One region of the Parabacteroides sp. ASF519 genome, then DNA from elsewhere that is predicted to be linked to it. Evidence: riboswitches for the same ligand, from Rfam matches in the RefSeq annotation. Region 1 holds a riboswitch; the other holds the start of a gene.
What was found. A riboswitch is a leader RNA that binds a small molecule or an ion and turns the genes downstream of it on or off. The one in region 1 is predicted to bind cobalamin.

Region 1 (4,678 bases):
TATCGCGGGACAGTAGTGCTATTTCACCCGACAGGCGAGGCTGGAAAGCGGATAATGTACGTAATAAAGTAGACTTTCCGACACCGTTGGCACCCAGCAGGCAGGTTAATTCGCCACTATAGATCGTTGTCGTTATATGGCTTGCTACCAGCTTAGTATCACTTTTAGAATGATAACCGATAGAGAGATCGTTTATCTGAATAGTTGCCTCTTTCATGCTCATTCGTTTAGTTCGTTTTTACGCCGGCGGAATAATACGGAAGCGACGACCGGAGCACCGACCAATGCGGTTACCGAGTTGACCGGCAAAGCTCCCTCGAATCCCGGCATACGTGCAATCAGGTTACAGGCCAATGCCAGGGCTGCACCGACAAACAGTACACCGGGCATCAGTATGCGATGGTCGGATGTCTGGAAAATGGCACGGCAAAGATGAGGAACAGCCAGTCCCAAGAAGACGATCGGACCACAGTAAGCGGTCACGATAGCTGTCAATACACCGGCAGAGGTGATAACGAGCAGGCGTGCCCGTTTGATATTCAGTCCCAGATTACGAGCATACCCATCGCCGAGAAGCATCAGATTCAATGTCTTTATCAATAGGAACGAAAGAGGGATCAGGATAGCCATAATCGCTACGAAAAGCATCATCTGATTACCGGAGACACGCGAGAAACTTCCCAGCCCCCAGATCACATAAGCACGGATATCTTCTTCCACACTAAAAAACTTCAGGACTCCGATTACCGCATTCGCCACATAGCCGATCATCACACCGATAATCAATAGCGTCACATTCCCTTTTACCTTCTGCGAAACATAAACGATCAGTGCCATGACAGACAAGGAACCGACTATGGCCGCAATGGATAAGGCAATCTCCCCCATAAAGCCCAGCTTACTCAACGCCACGCCTCCCAGACTTCCGCTCAGTAAAACAACGAAGGCAACTCCCATACTTGCACCAGAACTGATACCCAATACAGAGGGGCCGGCCAACGGATTACGGAATACGGTTTGCATCTGAAGCCCGCTGATCGCTAATCCGGCTCCGGCGACTAATGCCGTTAAGGCTTGCGGAAAGCGTGATTTCCAGATAATATTCTGCCAGGTGACCGGTTCGTCGCCATTGCCGCAGATGATATTCCAAACCGAATGGAAGGGTATAGAAACAGAGCCCAACACCAGATTCAGAAACAACAACACGACGATCGAGACAAAGATCACAAACATCAGGAAAGTGTTAGAATACTTCATCGTACCCATTTATTTAAGTAAATCATAATAGACAGGCGTATGATCCGGCAGTAGATTCGGATGGAAGATATGCAATAAATCGCCCAGCACCACTTCCGGCTCGGTCGGCATGCTTTCGTAAAAAGGTTTTTCCCTCATGTTGCAATAGATCACTCCTTTTTCCTTGAAGGCACGGAAGTCTGCATAACGGGGATCCTGATCTTTCAGTGATTTATAAGTATATATTCCCGGATAGCTGTTTACGATACGCCAGTAGTCGGCTTCGTCGGCCTGGTTATAGACGGTCTCGAAGTCGAGCGTCACACCGCCGGAGCGATCGTCATCTTTCAAAAAGTAATCAGCGCCGGCATCTTTGAAAAGTTGTGCAAGGAAGCTCTTTCCTCCTACTGCATACCAGTTACCACCATGTATTTCGCCACTGAACACGACAGGACGTTTCTGCACTTTACCTTCGGCTGTCAGCTCTTTCAGCTCGTTGTAGCGGTTCTCTATAGCCAAGAATTTTTCATTGGCTTCCTGCTCTATCCCGAGTAACAAACCGACGAACTTGATCCATTCAGCCTGCCCCAACGGTGTCATTTCTTTATATCCCAGATGAGGAATCAGAGGGATACCGATATCTTTCATTGTTTCATAGCCGCCACGCTTAAAAGGTGAGATCAGGATCAGGTCGGGATTGATACTCATGATCACCTCATTATCGAAGTTGCCTTCGATCCCGATCTTTGCCGTCTTTCTTTCCTTCAGCTGATTATTGATAGTCTTATTAAACAGATGGCGCGTACTCGTAATGCCGACAACCTTATCCTCCGCTCCCAACTTAATGAAATTGGATAATTGCAGGGAAGTCATACAGATAGCACTACGTACAGGTGTTTCGATAACCGTATAATCCGCATGAATCCCTTCCGGCTTCGTCCCCCGGGGAACCAAAGCATACAGGAAATGCGTACTTTCTTCATTCTGCGGATCATGTATATCCACCAGCGTATAATCATCTTTATAGGTCAGTTGAAAACCTTCGGCATGCTTTGGTGTCACCTGAACCCGGCTATCCGTTATAGTCGTTTGTTGTGAAGAAACATTCTTTTTCTCCTGTTGATTTCCTTTCGATGCACACGACGTAGCCAATAGTGCAACCAGGCAACAACCTGCTAAATACTTGTTCATATTCATATTCTTTTTATCCGACACAAACCGTCCGAACCCACGAGGACAATCGCTATGTGAAAAATGGCAGGTCTTCTGACTTACTTCCATCCCGAAAGCCTTCCCGGCGAGGCTGTCTCTCCGCCAGTGGCAAAAGGTGTTATCGGGATGTTACTGAAGTTTTACAGCAGCGTGGACTGTCCGGGATTTCCACCCGGTTCCCTTTTAATCTGTCTCCATGAACAGGAGTTTTACAGAACCTATTTCGATCGCAAAAGTAATAAGAAGTTTGCAACTTTGCACTATTTTCAGCACATTTGCACCCCAAATAAAAACAAGAATAAAATGACTTACCCGATCAGTTTCGTATCATTAGGTCCCGGCGAACCGGAACTTATCACAGTGAAAGGTCTCCGACAACTTCAGAAAGCAGATATTATCTACTGCCCCGCCACCCGTAACAGGCAAGGTGAAATCCTCTCACGTGCCGCCGATATCATACGTGCACTGGAAATAAACGAAACTGCCATCCGCTGCTTCATGCTCCCCATGAGCAAAGACCGCACGGAAGCCTGGAAAGCCTACGACGCCCTTTACAACGAAGCCGCTGCAAACTATGCGGAAGGCAGACAGATCGTTATCGTAGCCGAAGGCGATGCCGGCTTCTATTCTTCCATCCAGTATATATATGACAAGTTTATAGAGACGGGAATCGACGTTCAGCGTATTGCCGGAATCCCCGCCTTCATCGCTGCCGGAGCACTGGCCGGCTTGCACATTGTCAAACAGGAAGAACAGATCATTGTTATCCCCGGCACTCCTTCCGCAGAAGAATTGTCAGAAAAGATAAATGCCGGATACGTGATCGTCATTATGAAACTGTCGCAATGTGTGGAAGCCGTACATGCATGTATTCGCAAGCATCCGCAGACACAATTCCATTATTTTGAAAATGTAGGGACGGATAAAGAATACTACACCTCCGACCGGCAAATCATCGCAGAGAAATCTTTCCCCTATTTCTCACTGATGATCATACAATAAAAAAAATTACTATCCCAATTATTGTATCGCAAAAACTATACGGATTCTATGATACCGTTCAGACGGTTCATATGGTAGCGGAGCGACTGGACAGATTCCCAGTTCTGATGCCCCGACTTGCACAACTCACGTGCACTCACTAATACTCCTGAAATGTGACTGCTGATCTCTTCAATCTTTTTATTCGTTTCATTATAAAGAGTTTCAGTCTCTTCCGGTGAATAGATAGAAGCAGATTGTGCCAACGATTCAAGTAACTTCATCTGATAGACTCCGGCCCTGGGGATCAAGTTGCTGATGGCATAATGATGAAGATCCTGGATTTCCTTCTGCTTGGTGGTATCCCAACCGACATTATTCATACTCTCCGAAGAACCCATCTTCGAAAACATTCGAATACCCAAACAATCTGCAATTGTTTTAACCCATGATCCTGTCTCTGTTTCTCTTGAAACGACGCCTGTCAAACTAAATCTCATTGTTGCCATAATCAAATCTCCTTAATTACATAAACCGAAGTTTTTAAAATTGTTATTTACTTTCTTTTTATCACTATAAACTTGCTGTTAGTTTCATTTTGTTATTGTGATATCACAAAATTAGGCAAATTATCATACACCACAACCCTTTATCTATATTTTAAAGTTCTTTAATACAAGAACTGTCGAAATGCACTGTTTTTGTCAACTGAAGATTACAAATATGTTGAAAAACGCGCACTTCACTTAACAAAGAATCATTGCCGGCCTCCTTTTGGTAACTTTTATCAATATAACACTAATTTTACACAGTTATCAGGTATTACAACCTTTCATTCTATCATTTTGTTATTTAATTAAAAATAATATACTTTTGTTGCCTCTTTAAACTTACATAAGCACATGAAATCGGATATAGAAATTGCAAGAGAAGTCTCCCTTCGCAAAATAAAGGAAGTTGCCACGGGTTTGGGTATTCCGCGCGAAGAAGTACAAAACTATGGTCGGTATATCGCCAAAGTGCCCCTTCACCTGATCGATGAAGAGAAAATCAAAGAACATAACCTGATCCTGGTAACGGCCATCACGCCTACCAAAGCAGGTATCGGTAAAACAACCGTATCTATCGGTCTGGCCCTGGGCCTGAACAAGATAGGTAAAAAAGCAGTCGCCGCCCTGCGTGAACCCTCGCTGGGTCCGTGTTTCGGTATGAAGGGCGGAGCAGCCGGAGGCGGATACGCACAGGTACT
Region 2 (4,678 bases), 2.5 Mb from region 1:
AGGTACCTGATAATAATATTTCCCTTTGACAATGGTTTCCAGAGACATTACCGAGTGAACCTCAGTGCCATCTCCTTTAAAGTCAATGGGAGTTGAGCCAACAGTAAGAGAATCTATACTTTTAACCAGCGTTTGAACATCACGTCCCATGCCACCATGTTTATCCAGAGCAATCCAGATGTCAAAGTGATAGTTCTTTGGCTCAGGAGTAGGTTCCGGGGTCGGCTTAGGATCGTCATCGTTAGAACAAGCATTGAAAGACAATGTAACCATTGCCATAATGAATGCATAAAATAGTAACTGAAACTTTTTCATTTGTATGAATATTTAATTATTAATTAATGAATAATCTGAATTTGGCAAAAAACGCACGTCCAGGTTTCTGGAGTTTGTAATTGTCATAAGCGGTAGAGTCAAATAGATTGCTACATTCCAACGATATATTGTAACGCTGTTTATTCCACGAATAGGTCACATTTACATTCGATATATTCTGGGTCGGGATACGCGATTTACTCTCGATAGCACCATAAGCCTCCCAGGAAAGATAAAACCAGTGTATCCATTGCCAGGAATACCCGATACGGAGATCGTCGTCCTTCTGGGCCAGATCATGAAATGTATAACTGACATCCGCATTACTATAAAACCAGGGGCGATTGGGTACGCGGTTTTTATAAGTAGCCGAAGGTTTACCGTCTGTCTTGTACTTTTTCTGGTCGCGGGCTTCATTGTAACTGGCATTGACCACTATCCGGAGGCTGTTTTTCCAGTTATATCGGACTTCGCCTTCAGCTCCCTTGATATGTACCGCCGGTATATTTTCATATTGCATCATCCCCTCTTTTTCAGAAACCGTTGCCTGGATGAAATCGTCTACAAAGCGTAAAAATCCATTCGCCTCATAGTAAAATGAATGACCGGAAGCAGGATGCCAATTACCAAAAAGGCCGAAGTTAATATTGTCACTGCTTTCCGGATTAAGGGCGAGATTCGGATAGATAGTCGTTCCGTTTCCAAGCAACTCCCGAGACAGAGGCAGCCGCACACTATGTTCAAAAGAGGCTTTAGCAGACAACGCTTCCCAACATATAAAACGCCAGCCGAATCCGCCTCCCCAGTAATTTTTAGTCGCATTCCTGTCAACCTCATCCGAACCTGTTATCCATGAAAGATCATTCTGCTCGACAGATGTTGCGTTGATATAATCCTTGACAAATAACGTACTCTCCCATCTTCCGTCGAAAAACGACTGGTTGTAGGTCAACCCGAGGATATGTTTGGTTAAAACATCATTGGTCGGTTCAAATGTTTCATCAATATCGTCGCGGCGATTGTTTCCGGTACGGTTGAGTAAATAGTTCAGGCTGAAGGAATGATGGCGGTTGATAGTATAATCAACACCTCCGCGGAAAATTGTCAGAGGCCGGTCATAATGACGCATGGATCGTCCGCGACCGTTGATCTCATTACGGGACGACGGGGTAAAACCGCCGTCCCAGTTATAAATACGATAGGCAGTATCAACAGTCAGCGAGCGATCCCAGGTATGGGATAACGATGCACTGGTATTGATCTTATCAAAACGCTTCTGATAACGGGCTGAAATATTCCAAGCACTGCCGCGACGCTCTGCATCTCCGATGACCTTAGTCTGGATAGAACCGGTCTGCAACTCCTTATCTACTTTGGAATAAGAGCCGGAAACAAAGAAAGCATCTGCCCAGGACTTATCGACAAAGCCGGCTTCAAGTTGCCCCAGCAAGGAAAAATAATCATCATGGAACCGTTTGCGGTTGACTTCAATATAGTTACGGCTATCTGCATCCCAGACCTCGACACCTTTCATCATATAATCATTTTTCGAGTAATTGACACCGACAGTCGGTTTCATGATCAATCCAGTCTTCGGCTCTACGAACTGACCATTCAGATCAGCCCGATGCGTGTGAAACGAGCCGATGCCGTAAGAGGCATCGAGATAATTTTTCTTGTCTTGATTGGTGATGATGTTGATAGCTCCTCCCAAAGCATCGGCCCCCAGGCTGGCAGGAACTACTCCTTTATATATCTCGACCCGGTCAATAATATTTACAGGCAAATTGGCCAGTGAAATACCGCTACCTTTTGCATCCAGCGGCATACCGTCAATAAAATATCTCACCGAATTACCCGACAGCCCGTTAATGGAGAGGTCAAAATCGGAACCTACCCCTCCTTCTTCCCTGATCTTGATGCCAACTGTCCGGTTAACCATTTCGTTCAGGTTCTTCAAGGAACTGATCTGTGGTTTTATATCCAACGCATTGACGGTCAGGGCACCTTCCTTGACCTTCTGTGTTTTCGATTTGCCATACACCTCAACAGTGTTCAGGGTTACGGAATTTTCTTCCATAACGAAATCGAGCGTCTTGTTCCTGCGGATATCGAGAATTGTTTTTATTGTATTATAACCCAACAAGGTAATTATAAGAGTATGCTTTCCGGGTTTCAGACTTAGTGAATAGCGCCCCCGGTCGTCGGTATATGTCCCTGCCGTCGTATTTTCGATAGCAACAGTAACCATAGGAAGCGGAGCACCATCTTCTCCCCTCACCTCTCCGGACAGCGTAACCCTGTCTTGCGCCGCCAGACTTACAGGAAACAAACAAATAAACAACAAAAATACATGTATGAAACCTCTCATCCCATCAAAAACATTATATATTAACGACAGGCTTTCGACAAAACAGAATGGAACACATGAACAGCCGGAACTCCCTACCAAATACAGTCAAGTCCTTACTTACATGTTTTTCAGCCTTATTCCTCGAAAGCTTAAAACTACTGATTCTGGCAGGTCTTCTGACTTACTCCGTCATTGAACGTCCTTCCCATTCATTGCGAACAGTGGATTGAGTTGTGTTCAACGACTTTGGCGGAGCTTACAGCAGCGGGTCTGTTCAGGATTTTCACCTGATTCCCTTTTCATCACTTTTCCGTAGAACTGGATTTGTGACACCAAAACCGGAGGCAAAGGTAAAGATTATTTTTAAACAGTACCCTATTTTTTATAAATGATCATAGATTTGTATTAATGGAACGAACTATTCTTTACTTTTGTCAGCAGAATATAATTACATAGCAAACATTTAATAATATGAGCAATTCATTCAAGCCGGCAACTTTGTGTGTGCAGGGTGGCTGGCAGCCTAAAAAAGGAGAACCTCGCGTTCTGCCTATCTATCAGAGTACTACCTTCAAGTATGAGACCAGCGAACAAATGGCGAAACTGTTCGATCTGGAAGAGAGTGGTTATTTCTATACTCGTCTGCAAAACCCGACCAACGATGCCGTAGCATCCAAGATCGCCGCTTTGGAAGGTGGTGTGGCAGCAATGCTGACTTCATCGGGACAGGCTGCCAACTTCTTTGCCTGTTTCAATATCTGCGAAGCCGGCGACCATATCGTAAGTGCAACCGGTATTTATGGCGGAACATACAATCTGCTGTCTGTTACCCTGAAAAAGCTGGGCATCGAATGTACATTCATCGACCAGGATGCCAGTGAAGAGGAGATCAGCAAGGCGTTCCGTCCGAATACAAAATTATTGTTCGGCGAAACGATCTCCAATCCGGGAGTGATGGTACTGGATATTGAAAAGTTTGCCCGTATCGCTCACAAACATGGCGTACCATTGATCGTCGACAATACATTTGCCACACCGATCAACTGTCGCCCGTTCGAATGGGGTGCCGATATCGTTACGCATTCTACGACCAAATATATGGACGGACATGCGACTGCCGTAGGAGGTTGTATCGTCGACAGCGGTAACTTCGACTGGGAAGCGCATGCAGACAAATACCCGGGCCTCTGCCAGCCGGATGACTCCTATCATGGCCTGACTTACACAAAGACATTCGGGAAACTGGCATATATCACCAAGGCTACCAGCCAGTTGATGCGTGACCTGGGTTCTATCCAGTCTCCGCAAAATGCTTTCCTGCTGAACCTCGGACTGGAAACATTGCATCTGCGTATGCCGCAGCATTGTAAAAATGCACTGGCCGTAGCTAAATGGCTTCAGAATTGCGACAAGGTAGCCTGGGTAAACTATCCGGATCTGGAAGGAAATAAATATTACGAACTGACAAAGAAATATCTTCCGAACGGTTCATGCGGTGTCCTGTCATTCGGACTGAAAGGCGGACGCGAGGTAGCTATCAAGTTTATGGACAGCTTGAAGCTGGCTGCTATCGTTACTCATGTGGCCGATGCCCGTACTTGTGTGCTTCATCCGGCAAGCCATACGCATCGCCAGTTGACCGACGAACAATTGAAGGAAGCCGGTATCGCTCCGGACCTGATCCGTTTCTCTGTCGGCATCGAAAGTGCGGATGATATCATAGCGGATATCGAGCAGGCTTTAAATCAGTAATCAATAGTTATTCAACAGGAAATCGTATTGTATGGAATACGGTTTCCTATTAAACATAATGAACTCCATTTCCAGGAGCTCCTTAAAAACAAAACCCCGATGGTATTAAATACCGCCGGGGTTGTTTTTTTGTCCATTTCCTCCCTTCACAGGGATACTCATGGATGAACTTTATTTTATTTTTATTACTAAAATTACGCTTCCAATCTGTTCGCCTTCACAGGCTACTTGCCCTTCCCCATAGGGGAAAGGCAGAGA

Region 2: it holds a riboswitch for cobalamin, as region 1 does, so the genes downstream of both, C825_RS07415 (TonB-dependent receptor) here and C825_RS17645 (ABC transporter substrate-binding protein) in region 1, are expected to answer to the same signal.

The regions. Positions count from the first base shown of each region.
Region 1 covers NZ_AQFV02000006.1:4,443,961-4,448,638, forward strand. The annotation lists gene C825_RS17635 (ABC transporter ATP-binding protein) at 1-217, opposite strand, end outside; gene C825_RS17640 (iron chelate uptake ABC transporter family permease subunit) at 220-1,257, opposite strand; gene C825_RS17645 (ABC transporter substrate-binding protein) at 1,267-2,427, opposite strand; cobalamin riboswitch at 2,476-2,685, opposite strand; gene cobI (precorrin-2 C(20)-methyltransferase) at 2,752-3,450, shown strand; gene C825_RS17655 (hypothetical protein) at 3,486-3,938, opposite strand; gene C825_RS17660 (formate--tetrahydrofolate ligase) at 4,332-4,678, shown strand, end outside.
Region 2 covers NZ_AQFV02000006.1:1,910,257-1,914,934, reverse strand. The annotation lists gene C825_RS07420 (DUF4374 domain-containing protein) at 1-315, opposite strand, end outside; gene C825_RS07415 (TonB-dependent receptor) at 335-2,686, opposite strand; cobalamin riboswitch at 2,818-3,020, opposite strand; gene C825_RS07410 (O-acetylhomoserine aminocarboxypropyltransferase/cysteine synthase family protein) at 3,140-4,420, shown strand.